One region of the Pseudomonas kurunegalensis genome, then DNA from elsewhere that is predicted to be linked to it. Evidence: predicted binding sites of a transcription regulator. Region 1 holds the regulator's gene; each other region holds the start of a gene.

What was found. The regulator sigma-54, encoded in region 1, starts transcription at its own class of promoters, with help from an activator protein. The targets are predictions, from matches to a motif close to ANTGGCATNNANNTTGCTNT.
Region 2: a site for sigma-54 is predicted at 2,084-2,103, ahead of glnA (type I glutamate--ammonia ligase). Genes of this name have one in related genera too.
Region 3: a site for sigma-54 is predicted at 2,532-2,551, ahead of flgB (flagellar basal body rod protein FlgB). Genes of this name have one in related genera too.

The regions. Positions count from the first base shown of each region.
Region 1 covers NZ_CP127871.1:1,131,708-1,136,514, reverse strand. Annotated here, with positions in the region: gene lptC (LPS export ABC transporter periplasmic protein LptC) at 1-161, shown strand, start outside; gene lptA (lipopolysaccharide transport periplasmic protein LptA) at 148-672, shown strand; gene lptB (LPS export ABC transporter ATP-binding protein) at 673-1,398, shown strand; gene QQ992_RS05030 (RNA polymerase factor sigma-54) at 1,575-3,068, shown strand; gene hpf (ribosome hibernation-promoting factor, HPF/YfiA family) at 3,148-3,456, shown strand; gene ptsN (PTS IIA-like nitrogen regulatory protein PtsN) at 3,469-3,933, shown strand; gene rapZ (RNase adapter RapZ) at 3,936-4,790, shown strand.
Region 2 covers NZ_CP127871.1:5,747,798-5,752,604, forward strand. Annotated here, with positions in the region: gene typA (translational GTPase TypA) at 1-4, opposite strand, end outside; gene thiI (tRNA uracil 4-sulfurtransferase ThiI) at 133-1,587, opposite strand; gene glnA (type I glutamate--ammonia ligase) at 2,201-3,607, shown strand; gene glnL (nitrogen regulation protein NR(II)) at 3,965-4,807, shown strand, end outside.
Region 3 covers NZ_CP127871.1:4,470,428-4,475,234, forward strand. Annotated here, with positions in the region: gene QQ992_RS20265 (flagellar hook-basal body complex protein) at 1-877, opposite strand, end outside; gene flgD (flagellar hook assembly protein FlgD) at 909-1,613, opposite strand; gene flgC (flagellar basal body rod protein FlgC) at 1,629-2,072, opposite strand; gene flgB (flagellar basal body rod protein FlgB) at 2,075-2,485, opposite strand; gene cheR (protein-glutamate O-methyltransferase CheR) at 2,771-3,598, opposite strand; gene QQ992_RS20290 (chemotaxis protein CheV) at 3,649-4,578, opposite strand; gene flgA (flagellar basal body P-ring formation chaperone FlgA) at 4,656-4,807, shown strand, end outside.

The DNA.
Region 1 (4,807 bases):
GCATGACCGTATTCCCGCAGAAGCAATATGCGCAGACCGAGCAAGCCGTTAGAATCGACGGCGCCGGTGGCACAACCACGGGCAAGGGCATGAAAGCGTATTTGAAAGAAGGCAAGATGGACTTGCTCTCTAACGTAAGAGGACAGTATGAGGCTCGTTAAAACCCTCCCCCTTTTGCTCAGCCTGAGCGTAGCACTGGGAAGCGCGAGCGCCTTCGCCCTGCCGAATGACCGTGACCAGCCAATCCGCATACAGGCCGACAACGCACACCTGGACGACAAGCAGGGTGTAGCGACCTACACCGGTGACGTGATCATCACCCAAGGCTCGATGATGATCAAAGGCAACACCGTCACCATGACCCGCGCCGCCAACGGCGACATCGACGTGGTCACCTCGGTTGGCAACCTGGCCTACTTCGAGCAACAACAGAGCGCCGCCAAGCCTGACAAGATGAAAGGCTGGGCAGTGACCATTCAGTACCAGGCCCAGAAAGACACCGTGATTCTCACCGATCGCGCCAAAGTCGAGAACGAGGGCAACACCACCGAAGGCGAGAAAATCGTCTACAACACCAAGACCCAGGTGGCGACCGCCGGGCGTGGCGGAAATGTGACCCAACCACGTCAGCGTATCGACATGGTGATCCAGCCCAAGAAGAAGGCCGAGTAAATGGCAACCCTCAAAGCCCAACACCTGGCCAAGAGCTACAAGGGGCGTCAGGTGGTACGTGACGTCAGCCTGTCGATCGATAGCGGCCAGATCGTTGGCCTGCTAGGCCCTAACGGTGCCGGCAAGACCACCTGTTTCTACATGATTGTCGGGCTGGTCCAGGCCGACCAGGGGCGCGTGCTCATCGACAACCTCGATGTCAGCCACCAGCCCATGCACGGCCGCGCTCGCGCCGGTATCGGCTACCTGCCGCAGGAGGCGTCGATCTTCCGCAAGCTGTCGGTAGCCGACAACATCATGGCCATCCTCGAGACCCGCAAGGACCTCGACCAGGAAGGCCGGCGCAAAGAGCTGGAAAGCCTGCTGCAGGAGTTCCACATCAGCCATATCCGCGACAACCTCGGCATGAGCCTGTCCGGCGGTGAACGCCGCCGGGTCGAGATTGCCCGCGCCCTGGCCACCGCACCCAAGTTCATCCTGCTGGACGAACCGTTCGCTGGCGTCGACCCGATTTCGGTCGGCGACATCAAGCAGATCATCCACCACCTCAAGGCCAAGGGCATCGGTGTACTGATCACCGACCACAACGTGCGCGAAACCCTGGATATCTGCGAAACCGCCTATATCGTCAACGATGGCCGCCTGATCGCCGAAGGCGATGCCGAGACCATCCTGGCCAACGATCTGGTCAAAGAGGTTTACCTGGGTCACGAGTTCCGGCTCTGACCCCGGCACATGCCTGGAGTACTGGCAAATCGCCCTGAAACCGGGGTGAAAGTTGTTACAGTGCTCTAGGCAAACGCTACAATTTAAGGCATAAAACTTGCTTGATCTGGCGCCCCGGCGCCCTCGTGTAGTGGATGGCGCATGCGCGCCGGCGAACAAGGTATTAAGCCCCAGCCATGAAACCATCGCTCGTCCTAAAAATGGGCCAGCAACTGACGATGACACCGCAGTTGCAACAGGCCATCCGCCTACTCCAGCTTTCCACCCTGGACCTCCAACAGGAAATCCAGGAAGCGCTGGAGTCGAACCCGATGCTCGAACGTCAGGAAGACGGCGACGACTTCGACAACAGCGACCCGATGGCGGACAACGCCGAGAACAAGCCGGCCGCCGAAGTCCAGGACAACAGCTTCCAGGAAAGCACCGTCAGTGCCGACAACCTGGAAGACGGTGAGTGGAGCGAGCGCATCCCCAACGAGCTTCCGGTCGACACTGCCTGGGAAGACATCTACCAGACCAGCGCCAGCAGCCTGCCAAGCAACGATGACGACGAGTGGGACTTCACCACCCGCACCTCAGCCGGCGAGAGCCTGCAGAGTCACCTGCTGTGGCAACTGAACCTGGCGCCGATGTCCGACACCGACCGCCTCATTGCCGTCACGCTGATCGACAGCATCAATGGCCAGGGCTACCTGGAAGACACCCTCGAGGAAATCTGCGCCGGTTTCGACCCGGAGCTGGATATCGAGCTGGACGAGGTCGAAGCGGTGCTGCACCGCATCCAGCAGTTCGAGCCAGCCGGCGTCGGCGCGCGCAACCTGGGCGAATGCCTGCTGCTGCAACTGCGCCAGTTGCCCGCCAGCACCCCCTGGATGACCGAAGCCAAGCGCCTGGTCACCGATTTCATCGACCTGCTCGGCAGCCGCGATTACAGCCAGCTGATGCGGCGTATGAAAATCAAGGAAGACGAGCTGCGCCAGGTGATCGAACTGGTACAAAGCCTCAACCCGCGCCCCGGTTCGCAGATCGAGTCCAGCGAGCCCGAGTACGTGGTGCCTGACGTCATCGTGCGCAAAGACAGCGACCGCTGGCTGGTGGAGCTGAACCAGGAGGCTATTCCGCGTCTGCGCGTCAACCCGCAGTACGCCGGTTTCGTGCGCCGTGCCGATACCAGCGCCGACAACACCTTCATGCGCAACCAGTTGCAGGAAGCGCGCTGGTTCATCAAGAGCCTGCAAAGCCGCAACGAAACCCTGATGAAGGTTGCCACACAGATCGTCGAGCACCAGCGCGGTTTCCTCGACCATGGTGACGAAGCCATGAAGCCGCTGGTGCTGCATGACATCGCAGAAGCGGTGGGCATGCACGAATCGACCATTTCGCGGGTTACCACGCAGAAATACATGCATACACCGCGTGGCATCTACGAACTGAAATACTTTTTCTCCAGCCACGTCAGCACCTCCGAAGGCGGAGAATGCTCGTCCACGGCGATCCGCGCGATCATCAAAAAACTGGTTGCGGCGGAAAATCAGAAAAAGCCATTGAGTGACAGCAAGATCGCTGGTTTACTGGAGGCACAAGGCATCCAGGTAGCCCGTCGCACCGTCGCCAAGTACCGCGAGTCCCTCGGCATCGCACCGTCGAGTGAACGCAAGCGACTGATGTAGCCCCTGAGATGTGCCACAGCGTTTGTGGGGCAGGTGCAAGACCTGCCTCTTTATGCACGGGCAACAAAGGAGAAGCTGTATGCAAGTCAATATCAGTGGACAGCATGTAGAAGTCACCCAGCCACTGCGCGATTACGTGCTTGAAAAGCTCGCCCGCGTGGAAAGTCACTTCGACAAGATCACCAACGTGCAGGTCATCATGAAAGTCGAGAAGCTGCAGCAGAAGGTCGAGGCGACCCTGCAGATTCCCGGCGGCGAAGTGGTAGCCAACGCCGAACACGAAGACATGTATGCAGCGATCGACGCCTTGGCCGACAAGCTCGACCGCCAACTGAAAAAACACAAGGAAAAACAGCAAAGCCTGCTGCAAGGTGCAGCTGCCCGCTGATCCCCCTCATCCATGATCCGACTTGAAACCATCCTGACCCCCGGCCGTTCACTCGTGAACGTGCCGGGCGGCAGCAAGAAGCGCGCCCTGGAAAAGGTCGCCACCGTCATCGCCGACCAAGTGCCAGAACTGGAGATGCAAGACGTCTTCGAAAAGCTGGTCGCCCGCGAAAAACTCGGATCGACCGGTTTCGGCAATGGCATCGCCATTCCGCACTGCCGCCTTGAAGGCTGCTCAGCGCCGGTTAGCGCCCTGCTGCACCTGGAAGCACCTATTGATTACGACGCTATCGATGGCGCGCCCGTGGACCTGCTGTTTGTACTGCTGGTACCCGAAGCCGCCACCGATGCGCATCTGGAACTGCTGCGCCAGATCGCCAGCATGCTCGATCGCAAGGAGGTCCGTGATCGCCTGCGTGCGGCCACCAGCAGTGAGGCCCTGTTCCAGGTTGTCCTGGACGTACAGAACGAGCACTGAACATGCGCCTGATCATCGTCAGCGGCCGGTCCGGCTCCGGCAAGAGCACCGCCCTCGATGTCCTGGAAGACAACGGTTTCTACTGCATTGACAACCTGCCCGCGGGGCTACTGCCGCAGTTGGCGGAAAATGCGTTGATCAACACCGAATTACTACAACCCAAGGTCGCCGTGTCGATCGACGCGCGCAACCTGCCCAGCCACCTCACGCGCTTCCCCGAGCTGCTCGAAGAAGCCCGTGCCAGGCATATCCAGTGCGACGTACTGTACCTGGATGCCGCCGAAGACACGCTGCTCAAGCGCTTCTCGGAAACCCGCCGACGCCACCCGCTGACCAATGCCAACCGCTCGCTGGCAGAAGCGATCCATGTGGAGCGCGAGCTGCTGGGGCCGATTTCCGATCTGGCCGACCTGAAGATCGACACCACCAACCTCAACCTGTATCAGTTGCGTGATTCGATCAAGCTGCGCTTGCTCAACCAACCCGAGCCTGGCACCGCCTTCCTGGTCGAATCGTTCGGTTTCAAGCGCGGGATGCCAGTCGATGCTGACCTGGTATTCGATGTGCGCTGCTTGCCCAACCCCTACTGGAAGCCCGAGCTGCGTGAGCACTCAGGCCTTGACCAACCGGTGGTCGACTACCTGGCTGTACAGCCGGATGTCGAAGAGATGTTCAACGACATATCCAGCTACCTGCTCAAGTGGTTGCCGCGCTTCGCCGCCAGCAACCGCGCCTACGTCACCATTGCCATCGGCTGCACCGGCGGCCACCACCGTTCGGTGTACATCACCGAGCGCCTTGGCCAGTTGCTGCAGCAATCCCTGAAAAACGTCCAGGTCCGCCACCGCGACCTCTAAGCCCAAGGATCCGCCCC
Region 2 (4,807 bases), 1.5 Mb from region 1:
TCACAAGTGTATCTCGATCAGAGGATTCGGTTGCCGCCCAGTGTAGGCGGCCAATATGTACTGTTTAAGGCTCAGCGGGCCCGGCGGTCGGGAGGGCGATGGCGGATACTGCCGCCATACAGCCCCGGCGTCTTATGTCGGACGATAAACACGCACATTGGCATGTCCCTCACTGAGCAGGTGGTGTGCGTGCAAACGGCTCATCACACCCTTGTCGCAATACAGCAAGTACTGGCGCGTAGGGTCCAGGTGCTTGAACTTGCTGTTGATGGCGTAGAACGGCATGGCCTGGACTTCGATACCTTCGAGCGCCAGGGGTTCGTCTTCCTGGGCATCGGGGTGACGAATGTCGATGACGATCTGGCCTGGCAGCGCCTCGGCCACTTCCTCGATTTCGATGTCCTTGCCCAGCTCGTCGATCACATGGTCGATGGAAATGAACTTGGCGCGCTCCAGGGCGCGCTCCAGCACGGCCATGTCGAACTGCTTTTCTTCATGCTCCATGCGGTGACGCTTGGCATGGGTGGTCGGGTTCACCGAGATCACGCCGCAGTATTCTGGCATGTGCTTGGCGAAGTCGGCGGTGCCGATTTCGGTGGCCTGGTCGATGATGTCCTGCTTGTGGCTGGCCAGCAACGGGCGCAGCACCAACTTATCGGTGGCCGAGTCGATGATCGACAGGTTCGGCAGCGTCTGGCTGGACACCTGGGAAATCGCCTCGCCGGTGACCAGCGCGTCGATCTGCAGGCGGTCGGCCATGTGTGCGGCACCGCGCAGCATCATGCGCTTGAGGGTGACGCCCATGTAGCTGTTGTCGACCTTGTTGAGGATCTCGCCGACCACTTCTTCGAACGGCACGCTGATGAACAGCACGCGCTGGCTGCTGCCGTACTTTTTCCACAGGAAGTGGGCCACTTCCATCACGCCCAGCTCGTGGGCACGGCCGCCGAGGTTGAAGAAGCAGAAGTGGGTCATCAGGCCACGGCGCATCATCTGGTAGGCCGCCACGGTGGAGTCGAAGCCACCGGACATCAGCACCAGGGTCTGCTCCAGGGCGCCCAGCGGGTAACCGCCGATGCCGTTGTGCTGGTTGTGGATCACGTACAGGCGCTGGTCGCGGATTTCGATGCGCACCAGTACTTCAGGGTGCTTCAGCTCGATGCCGGCGGCGCCGCATTGCTGGCGCAGCTGGCTGCCGACGTAGCGGTCGACGTCCATCGAGGTGAAGTCATGGTGGCCACCGCGCTTGCAGCGCACGGCGAAGTGCTTGCCGGCCAGCAAGTGGCCGAAGTGGTGCTTGCACTTGGCGACGATGTCGTCGAAGTCACCCAGCGGGTATTCCTCTACCTGCAGGAAGTGGGTGATACCCGGCGTGCAGGTGAGGCGCTCGATCATCTCGCGCTGGACTTTCTCGTCTTCGACGCGGGTGACCACTTCGAGATTGTCCCAGACACCATCGACCGCGAGCTCAGGGTCGAGGTCCTTGAGCACGTTGCGGATGTTCTTGCCGAGCTGGCGGATGAAGCGCTTGCGCACCGGCCGGCTCTTGATGGTGATTTCTGGGAAGACTTTGACGATAAGTTTCATTGGTTAACAGCGCGCGCAGGGCCTGCCGAAAATGAGGGGCGCGAATTATAGCGGAAATTGCTCAGGATTTGACCAACTTTTGATCAGAAGCTTTGAGATAAATGCAAGGCGGGGGTTTTGCGGTGCCCGTGAGATCGAGCGCCGCCCGCGCGGCGCATCGCGAGCAAGCTCGCTCCTACATTTGTTTCGGGCCAGTAACGCCGGTACCAACGCGCGCGACCGCCTTGTTTGATACACACAATGTCGAGATGGACACCAAGGGGCCGCGCGCCTCTACCTCAGGAATAACTGGCCCGAAACAAATGTAGGAGCGAGCTTGCTCGCGATGCGCCGCGCGGGCGGCGCTCGATCGCCCAAGCGCCACACAAATCAAGCCATGCACTTCTTTGGTGCATCGATACCAAGACCCGCATCTTAAGGGTGCATTTTTCGTCGCCAGCCCCGCGCCAAATGCCCGCAAACGCCCCCTTTTATCCCGCCCTCGCCATTTTCGGGCACTGGCATGCAATTTGCTCCCTTGTGAGGCAGGTAAGCTTGGCCGACTATCCGCGCCCGGCAACACCCTTTTTCCAGGGCAGCGGCCCACCGCGCTCTAGACCATCCGGAGGACAACATGTCGAAGTCGGTTCAACTCATCAAAGATCATGACGTCAAGTGGATTGATCTGCGTTTCACGGACACCAAAGGCATTCAGCACCACGTGACCATGCCGTCGCGTGATGCGCTGGACGAGGACTTCTTCGAAGTCGGCAAGATGTTCGACGGTTCCTCCATCGCTGGCTGGAAAGGCATCGAAGCATCCGACATGATCCTGATGCCGGTTGACGAAACCGCCGTGCTGGACCCGTTCACCGAAGAACCAACCCTGATCATCACCTGCGACATCGTCGACCCGTCGAGCATGCAGGGCTACGATCGTGACCCACGCGCAATCGCCAAGCGCGCCGAAGAGTACCTGAAGAGCACCGGCATCGGTGACACCGTATTCGCAGGCCCGGAGCCTGAGTTCTTCATCTTCGACGAAGTGAAGTTCCAGTCGGACATCTCCGGCTCGATGTTCAAGATCTTCTCCGAGCAAGGCTCGTGGATGACCGGTGCTGACGTGGAAGGCGGCAACAAAGGCCACCGTCCAGGCGTGAAAGGCGGCTACTTCCCGGTTCCGCCGTTTGACCACGACCACGAAATCCGTACTGCCATGTGCAACGCACTGGAAGAAATGGGTCAGACCGTTGAAGTTCACCACCACGAAGTGGCGACTGCCGGCCAGAACGAAATCGGCGTCAAGTTCAACACCCTGGTGAAGAAGGCTGACGAAGTACAAGCCCTGAAATACGTCGTGCACAACGTTGCCGACGCTTACGGCCGTACCGCCACCTTCATGCCGAAGCCACTGTACGGCGACAACGGCTCGGGCATGCACGTACACATGTCGATCTGGAAAGACGGCAAGAACACCTTCTCGGGTGAAGGCTATGCCGGCCTGTCCGACACCGCCCTGTACTTCATCGGCGGTATCATCAAGCACGGTAAGGCCCTGAACGGCTTCACCAACCCGTCGACCAACTCGTACAAGCGTCTGGTACCAGGCTTCGAAGCCCCGGTAATGCTGGCCTACTCGGCTCGCAACCGTTCCGCCTCGATCCGTATTCCTTACGTCGGCAGCCCGAAAGCCCGCCGTATCGAAGCACGCTTCCCGGACCCATCGGCCAACCCGTACCTGGCCTTCGCGGCCCTGCTGATGGCTGGCCTGGACGGCATCCAGAACAAGATCCACCCAGGCGATGCTGCCGACAAGAACCTGTACGACCTGCCACCAGAAGAGGCCAAGGACATTCCGCAAGTGTGCGGCAGCCTGAAAGAAGCCCTGGAAGAGCTGGACAAAGGCCGTGCGTTCCTGACCAAGGGCGGCGTGTTCTCCGACGACTTCATCGATGCCTTCATCGAGCTGAAGTCGGAAGAAGAGATCAAGGTCCGTACCTTCGTGCACCCGCTGGAATACGAGCTGTACTACAGCTGCTGATCTGATCGGCGCCTCGCGCCGATGACGTGATCAGGAACGGCCTCCCTCGGGAGGCCGTTTTCGTTTCTGCGCCACACAGGAATCACCTCACCCACGCTATGCTCTATCTTGGTGCACAACAAAGCGCCTTGCCCCTATTTGCTCCCCAATCTGGTTCAAATGAAACGTTTCATCCAGAGTTTCTGATCCGAATTTGCGCAGATACAGGCCTTTATCGGCAAATCCCGCTTCTTTTCGGAGCTTTGGTTTGTTTCTTGCATTTCTAGCAGGCAGAGAGCCTCGCATCGGCGGGGCCACCGCACCTGGCCCTGGCCAAAGCAGTGCCAGGCAAGCGCCAAAAGAGGTCAACGACGCCTTATGACCATCAGCGATGCACAGCACCGTCTGCTTCTGGACAACCTGACCACCGCCACGTTGCTGCTCAATGCCGAGCTGCGCCTGGAGTACATGAACCCGGCCGCAGAAATGCTGCTGGCCGTCAGCGGCCAGCGTAGCCATGGGCAGTTCATCAGCGAGCTGTTCACCGAGTCGACCGAAGCGCTCAGCTCGTTGCGCCAGGCGGTCGAACAGGCGCACCCGTTCACCAAGCGCGAAGCGCAGCTCACCTCGCTGACCGGGCAGACCATCACCGTCGACTACGCGGTAACCCCCATCCTCAACCAGGGCCAGACCCTGCTGTTGCTGGAGGTGCACCCGCGCGACCGGCTGCTGCGCATCACCAAGGAAGAGGCCCAGCTGAGCAAGCAGGAAACCACCAAGATGCTGGTGCGCGGCCTGGCCCACGAAATCAAGAACCCCCTCGGCGGCATCCGTGGCGCGGCGCAGTTGCTGTCACGCGAATTGCCCGAGGAAGGCCTGCGCGACTACACCAACGTGATCATCGAAGAAGCCGACCGCCTGCGCAACCTGGTAGACCGCATGCTCGGCTCGAACAAGCTGCCGTCGCTGGCCATGACCAACATCCACGAAGTGCTGGAGCGGGTCTGCAGCCTGGTCGAGGCCGAAAGCCAGGGTTGCATCACTTTGGTGCGCGATTACGACCCAAGCCTGCCGGACGTGCTGATCGACCGCGAGCAGATGATCCAGGCCGTCCTCAACATCGTGCGTAACGCCATGCAGGCAATCAGTTCGCAGAACGAGCTGCGCCTGGGCCGTATCACCCTGCGCAGCCGCGCCTTGCGCCAGTTCACCATCGGCCAT
Region 3 (4,807 bases), 2.8 Mb from region 1:
CATTGGCATCCTGAGTGGCCGGCACCCAGCCGGTCATGGCAAACGCGCCATTGCTGACCGTGAACGACGCACCACTTGGCACGCCCGTGGTGTCAGCCACCATGGAGCTGATGGTGCCATCACTGTTGTAGTTGATGGTGCCGGCCAGCGGGGTGGTGCTGGCCGGGTCGAACGGGTTGCGACCGTCGACCAGCGTGTACATGGTCCATTCGTTGGTGTCGGTCTTGCGGTAGTACTGCTGCACTTCGTGCTGAACACCATCCGCATCCAGCACGGTACTGGTGCTGGAGCGCTGATAAGTGCTTGGGTCCGCCGGGTCGAATGCGGCCATGGACGGCGGCTTGGTGTTGTCATACACCAGGAAAGGAATCGAGGCCGCCGAGGAGTTCAGGTTGATGCCCTGGTCGATCAACGAGGTTGCCTTGGGCTGCAATGCCGACGTGTCGATCTTCAGGTCGGTCAGGCCGCTTTTCTGGATCTTGCCAGTGGCATCCGCCATGTAACCTTGCAGGCGCAGGCCATCGGAGGTCTCGACGAAGTTGTCCTTGCTTGGCTGGAAGGAGCCCGCCCGGGTGTAAACCTTCGAGCCGTTGTCAGACAGCACGAAGAAGCCCTGCCCCTGGATGCCCATGTCCAGCACGTTGCCCGTGGTGTTTACATCACCCTGGGTGAACTGTTGGGAAATGGCTGCCAGCCGCACACCATTGCCCACCTGGTTCTTGCCCACACCCAGGCGGTTGGCGCCGGCATAGACATCCGCGAACTCGGCGCGCGAGGACTTGAAGCCCGTGGTATTGACGTTGGCGATGTTGTTGCCGGTGACATCCAGTTGTTTGTTGGCTGCGTACAGACCGCTAAGGCCGATATTGAAAGACATGAATTCGCTCCTTTTGCCGCTCTAGCGGGCCTTAGATACCGATGGTTTGTACGTCGGAGAGGGAAACCTTGCCTACACCGGCGAGGTTGAGCACCATTTCTCCGGCGGCACTGAAGCTGACGCTGGTGACCTTGGCCGGCAACAGCGTGCTCATTTGCACCGCCTTGCCATCGACTGTGGTGCTTGCGGTGAAGGTGTAAGTGCCCGGGTCCACTTTCTCGCCACTGTTGTTGGTACCGTCCCAGATGAAGTCGGCGTAACCGGCTTTCTGCTCACCCAACTCGATGGTCTTGACCGTGTTGCCATCCTTGTCCTTGATGGTGATCTTCGCTTCACTGATGGCCTGGGGCACAACGAACTGGGCATTGAAGCTTTCAGCGGTGTCAACCACGGCCTTGTCGTTCTGAACCACCACCGACCGCCCTACCAGCGACGATGCCTGAAGCGCCTGGGACGAAGCCATGGCACTGGTGATGGCGCTGACCGAGTCGTTCAGCGAGGTAATACCTTCCAGGCTGCTGAACTGCGCCAGTTGGGCAACGAACTCGCCGTTATCCTGCGGGTCCAGCGGGTTCTGGTGCTGCATCTGGGTGACCAGCAACTGCAGGAAGGCATCTTTGCCGAGCGAATCGGTGCCGGTCTTGGATGCAGTGTCCGTGGTCTTTTTGGTGCTGGTGCCCACGCCCGACGCCGACAGCACGTCATTGAGGTTCACACCGTTAGTATCGATTGCCATGGTCTGAATTCCTTATCACTGCCCCAGGGTCAGCACTTTCTGCATCATGGTCTTGGCCGTGTTCATCAACTCGGCGTTGGTCTGGAACGCGCGACTGGCGGAGATCATGTCAGCCATCTCCTCGACCACGTTGACGTTCGGGTAGTAGACGTAGCCGTCCTTGTTCGCCGCCGGATGGTTTGGCTCGTAGCGGGCCTCCAGGGTGCTCTGGTCTTCGACGATGCCTTTTACCTGCACACCCTGCCCTGCCTCACCCTGGTCTTCGAACAGCGACTGGCTGCTGCCGGCCTGTGCGTCCTGGAACGTGGTGGCGAACACCGGGTGGCGAGCGCGGTAAGTCTGGTCGATGCTCGAAGACACGGTCTCGGCGTTGGCAATGTTCGACGCCACGGTGTTCAGGCGCGTGTTCTGCGCGCTCATGCCGCTACCGGCAATGTTGAAAACACTGGAAAGGGACATGGTCATTCTCCCCGCAGGGCGGAAACCAGCCCTTTGAATTTACTGTTGAGCAAGGTGAAGCTGGCCTGGAAGCCAATGGCGTTTTCGGTGTAGTTCGATTGCTCGATCTGCGCGTCCACGGTGTTCTGGTCGATCGACGGCTGCAGCGGCGTGCGGTACTTGAGGGTATCGTCAGCGGCGATGGCGAGGCCTTCGGCTTCGATGTGCCGGCTGTTGGTACGGTCCATGGCGAAACGGCCGCTTTGCTGCTTGCTGGTTTCGGCGGCGAGCACCGAAGAAAAGTCCATGTCACGCGCCTTGTAGTTGGGCGTGTCGGCGTTGGCGATATTGTTGGCCAGCACTTCAGCGCGCTGGGCGCGGAAGCCCAGTGCCTTTTCGTGAATGCCAAGCGCCTTGTCGAAGCTGATGCTCATGTCGGGGAAACCTTCAGAGGTTGACCGGAATGTCGTTGAGCAAGGTGTAGCAAGGGCTGTGCCAACGCGTGCAAAACCCGGAAACACAGGCTTTCGAGGTGGAGTGGTGTCAGGGTGATGCCAGAAAAGCGGCAAAGGCCTTCCGCCTTGGGCGGCGAAAGCGGCAATTGCCGGGTGGCAAAAGCGGCAAATCAAAAAATTGACGTCAGCATTTTTCCTGTACCCGCGAAGAGGCCGGCGCAGAAAAACAAAAAGGCCGGCAACTTTCGCTGCCGGCCTTTGCGCTTACTTGGCCTGGTAGATGATCCCCGGGCTGCACTGCACCATCTGGTAATGGTCTGGCAACCCGTTCAACGCCTCCGAGGCACCAAGGAACAGGTAGCCACCGGGCTTCAGTGTGCTGTGAATACGCAGCAGGATGTCGCGCTTCACCTGCGCCGAGAAGTAGATCAGCACGTTGCGACAGAACACGATGTCGAACTTGCCCAGGCTGGCATAGCTATCGAGCAGGTTGAACGAGCGGAACTCGACGCGGCTGCGAATGGCCGGCTTTACCGCCCAGCGCCCTGGCCCCTTGGGGTCGAAGTAGCGCTGCAGGCGCTCCTGCGACAAGCCGCGGGCAATCGCCAGGCTGTCGTACTCACCGGTCTTGCAGTTGGTGAGCATGGTGCCGGACAGGTCGGTGGCCACAATCTGAGCGCCCATCTTCAGCTGGCCCAGGTTGCTGCGCTCGAACTCGTCGATGGCCATCGAGATGGAATACGGCTCCTGCCCCGACGAACAGGCCGCCGACCACATGCGCAGGCGCTGGCCGGGGTTGTTGCGGATGAACTCGGGGATCACCTTGTTCTTCAGCACTTCGAACGGGTAGGTATCGCGAAACCACAGGGTCTCGTTGGTGGTCATGGCATCCACCACCTGCTCGCGCAAACCGCCGCGCGGCTGGGCCTGGATACGCTGTACCAGCTCGCCCAGGCTCTTGATGCCCTGTTGTTCCATCAGCTTGTTGAGACGGCTGGAAACCAGGTACTGCTTATTCTCGCCCAGCAGGATGCCACAGGCTTTCTCCAGGAATACCCGGAACTGTTCGAAATCCAAATTACCCGTAGACACTACTGCCGCCTCTTTTCAATCACTGGTGCCGGGGGCCTGCCCCGGCTGCTTCAATGCGCTGCCTTGATCCGGTCGACCACCCGCTGGGCCAGGTCGTCCGGCTTGAACTTGGCCAGGAAGTCATCGGCGCCGACCTTCTTGACCATTGCCTGGTTGAACACCCCGGAGAGCGAAGTATGCAGGCAGATGTGCAATTTTTGCATGCGCGGGTCGCTGCGGATCTCCGCCGTTAGCGTATAGCCGTCCATTTCCGGCATTTCAATGTCCGAGATCATCATCAGGAACTCTTCTTCCGGCTTTTTGCCCTCGTCCACCAGCTGACGCAGGTAGTTCAGGGCCTGACGGCCATCATTGAGCGCCACCACTTCCACCCCCACGGTCTGCAGGCAACGGCTGACCTGCTTGCGCGCCACCGACGAATCGTCGACGGTCAGCACCCGCATCAGCACGGCCTTGTCCTGCACTTCGGCGTCGATTACCCCGGCCGATACCGACTCGGACGATGGCGACACTTCGGCCAGCACCTTCTCCACATCGATGATCTCGACCATCCGGTTGTCCACTCGGGTGACCGCCGTCAGGTAGTGGTCACGGCCAGTGCCCTTGGGTGGCGGATGGATCTCTTCCCAGTTCATGTTGACGATGCGCTCCACCGAGTGCACCAGGAAGCCCTGGGTCTTGGTGTTGTACTCGGTGATGATCACGAAGCTGTTGCGCGTGTCTTCCTGCAGCGGCCGCAACCCGGTGGCCATCGACAGGTCGAGAATCGGGATGGTCGCCCCGCGAATGTTGGCAACGCCACGCACCACCGGGTGCGCCTTGGGCAGCAGGGTCAGCGCAGGGCATTGCAGCACTTCCCTGACCTTGAACACGTTGATGCCGTAAAGCTGCTCGCCATTGAGGCGAAACAGCAGCAATTCCAGGCGATTCTGCCCCACCAGCTGCGTGCGCTGGTTGACCGAATCCATAACACCCGCCATGCCAGACTCCTTAATCTTTCAGCCTTTCGTTGCAACTCAGGTAGCGAGTCGGCACGGGCTTTGCTTTTTTGAGCGTCATGCACACGAAAACGACATTTTTCCGACGATTGACGCGCCTGCTGACTGGCTTGCTGGCCACGCTGTGCCTGCTGGCGCCCGGCGTTCGTACGTTAGCGGACGCGTTCACCTTGCCTGAACAACTTATCGGTGTCACCCAAGGGTTTCTTGA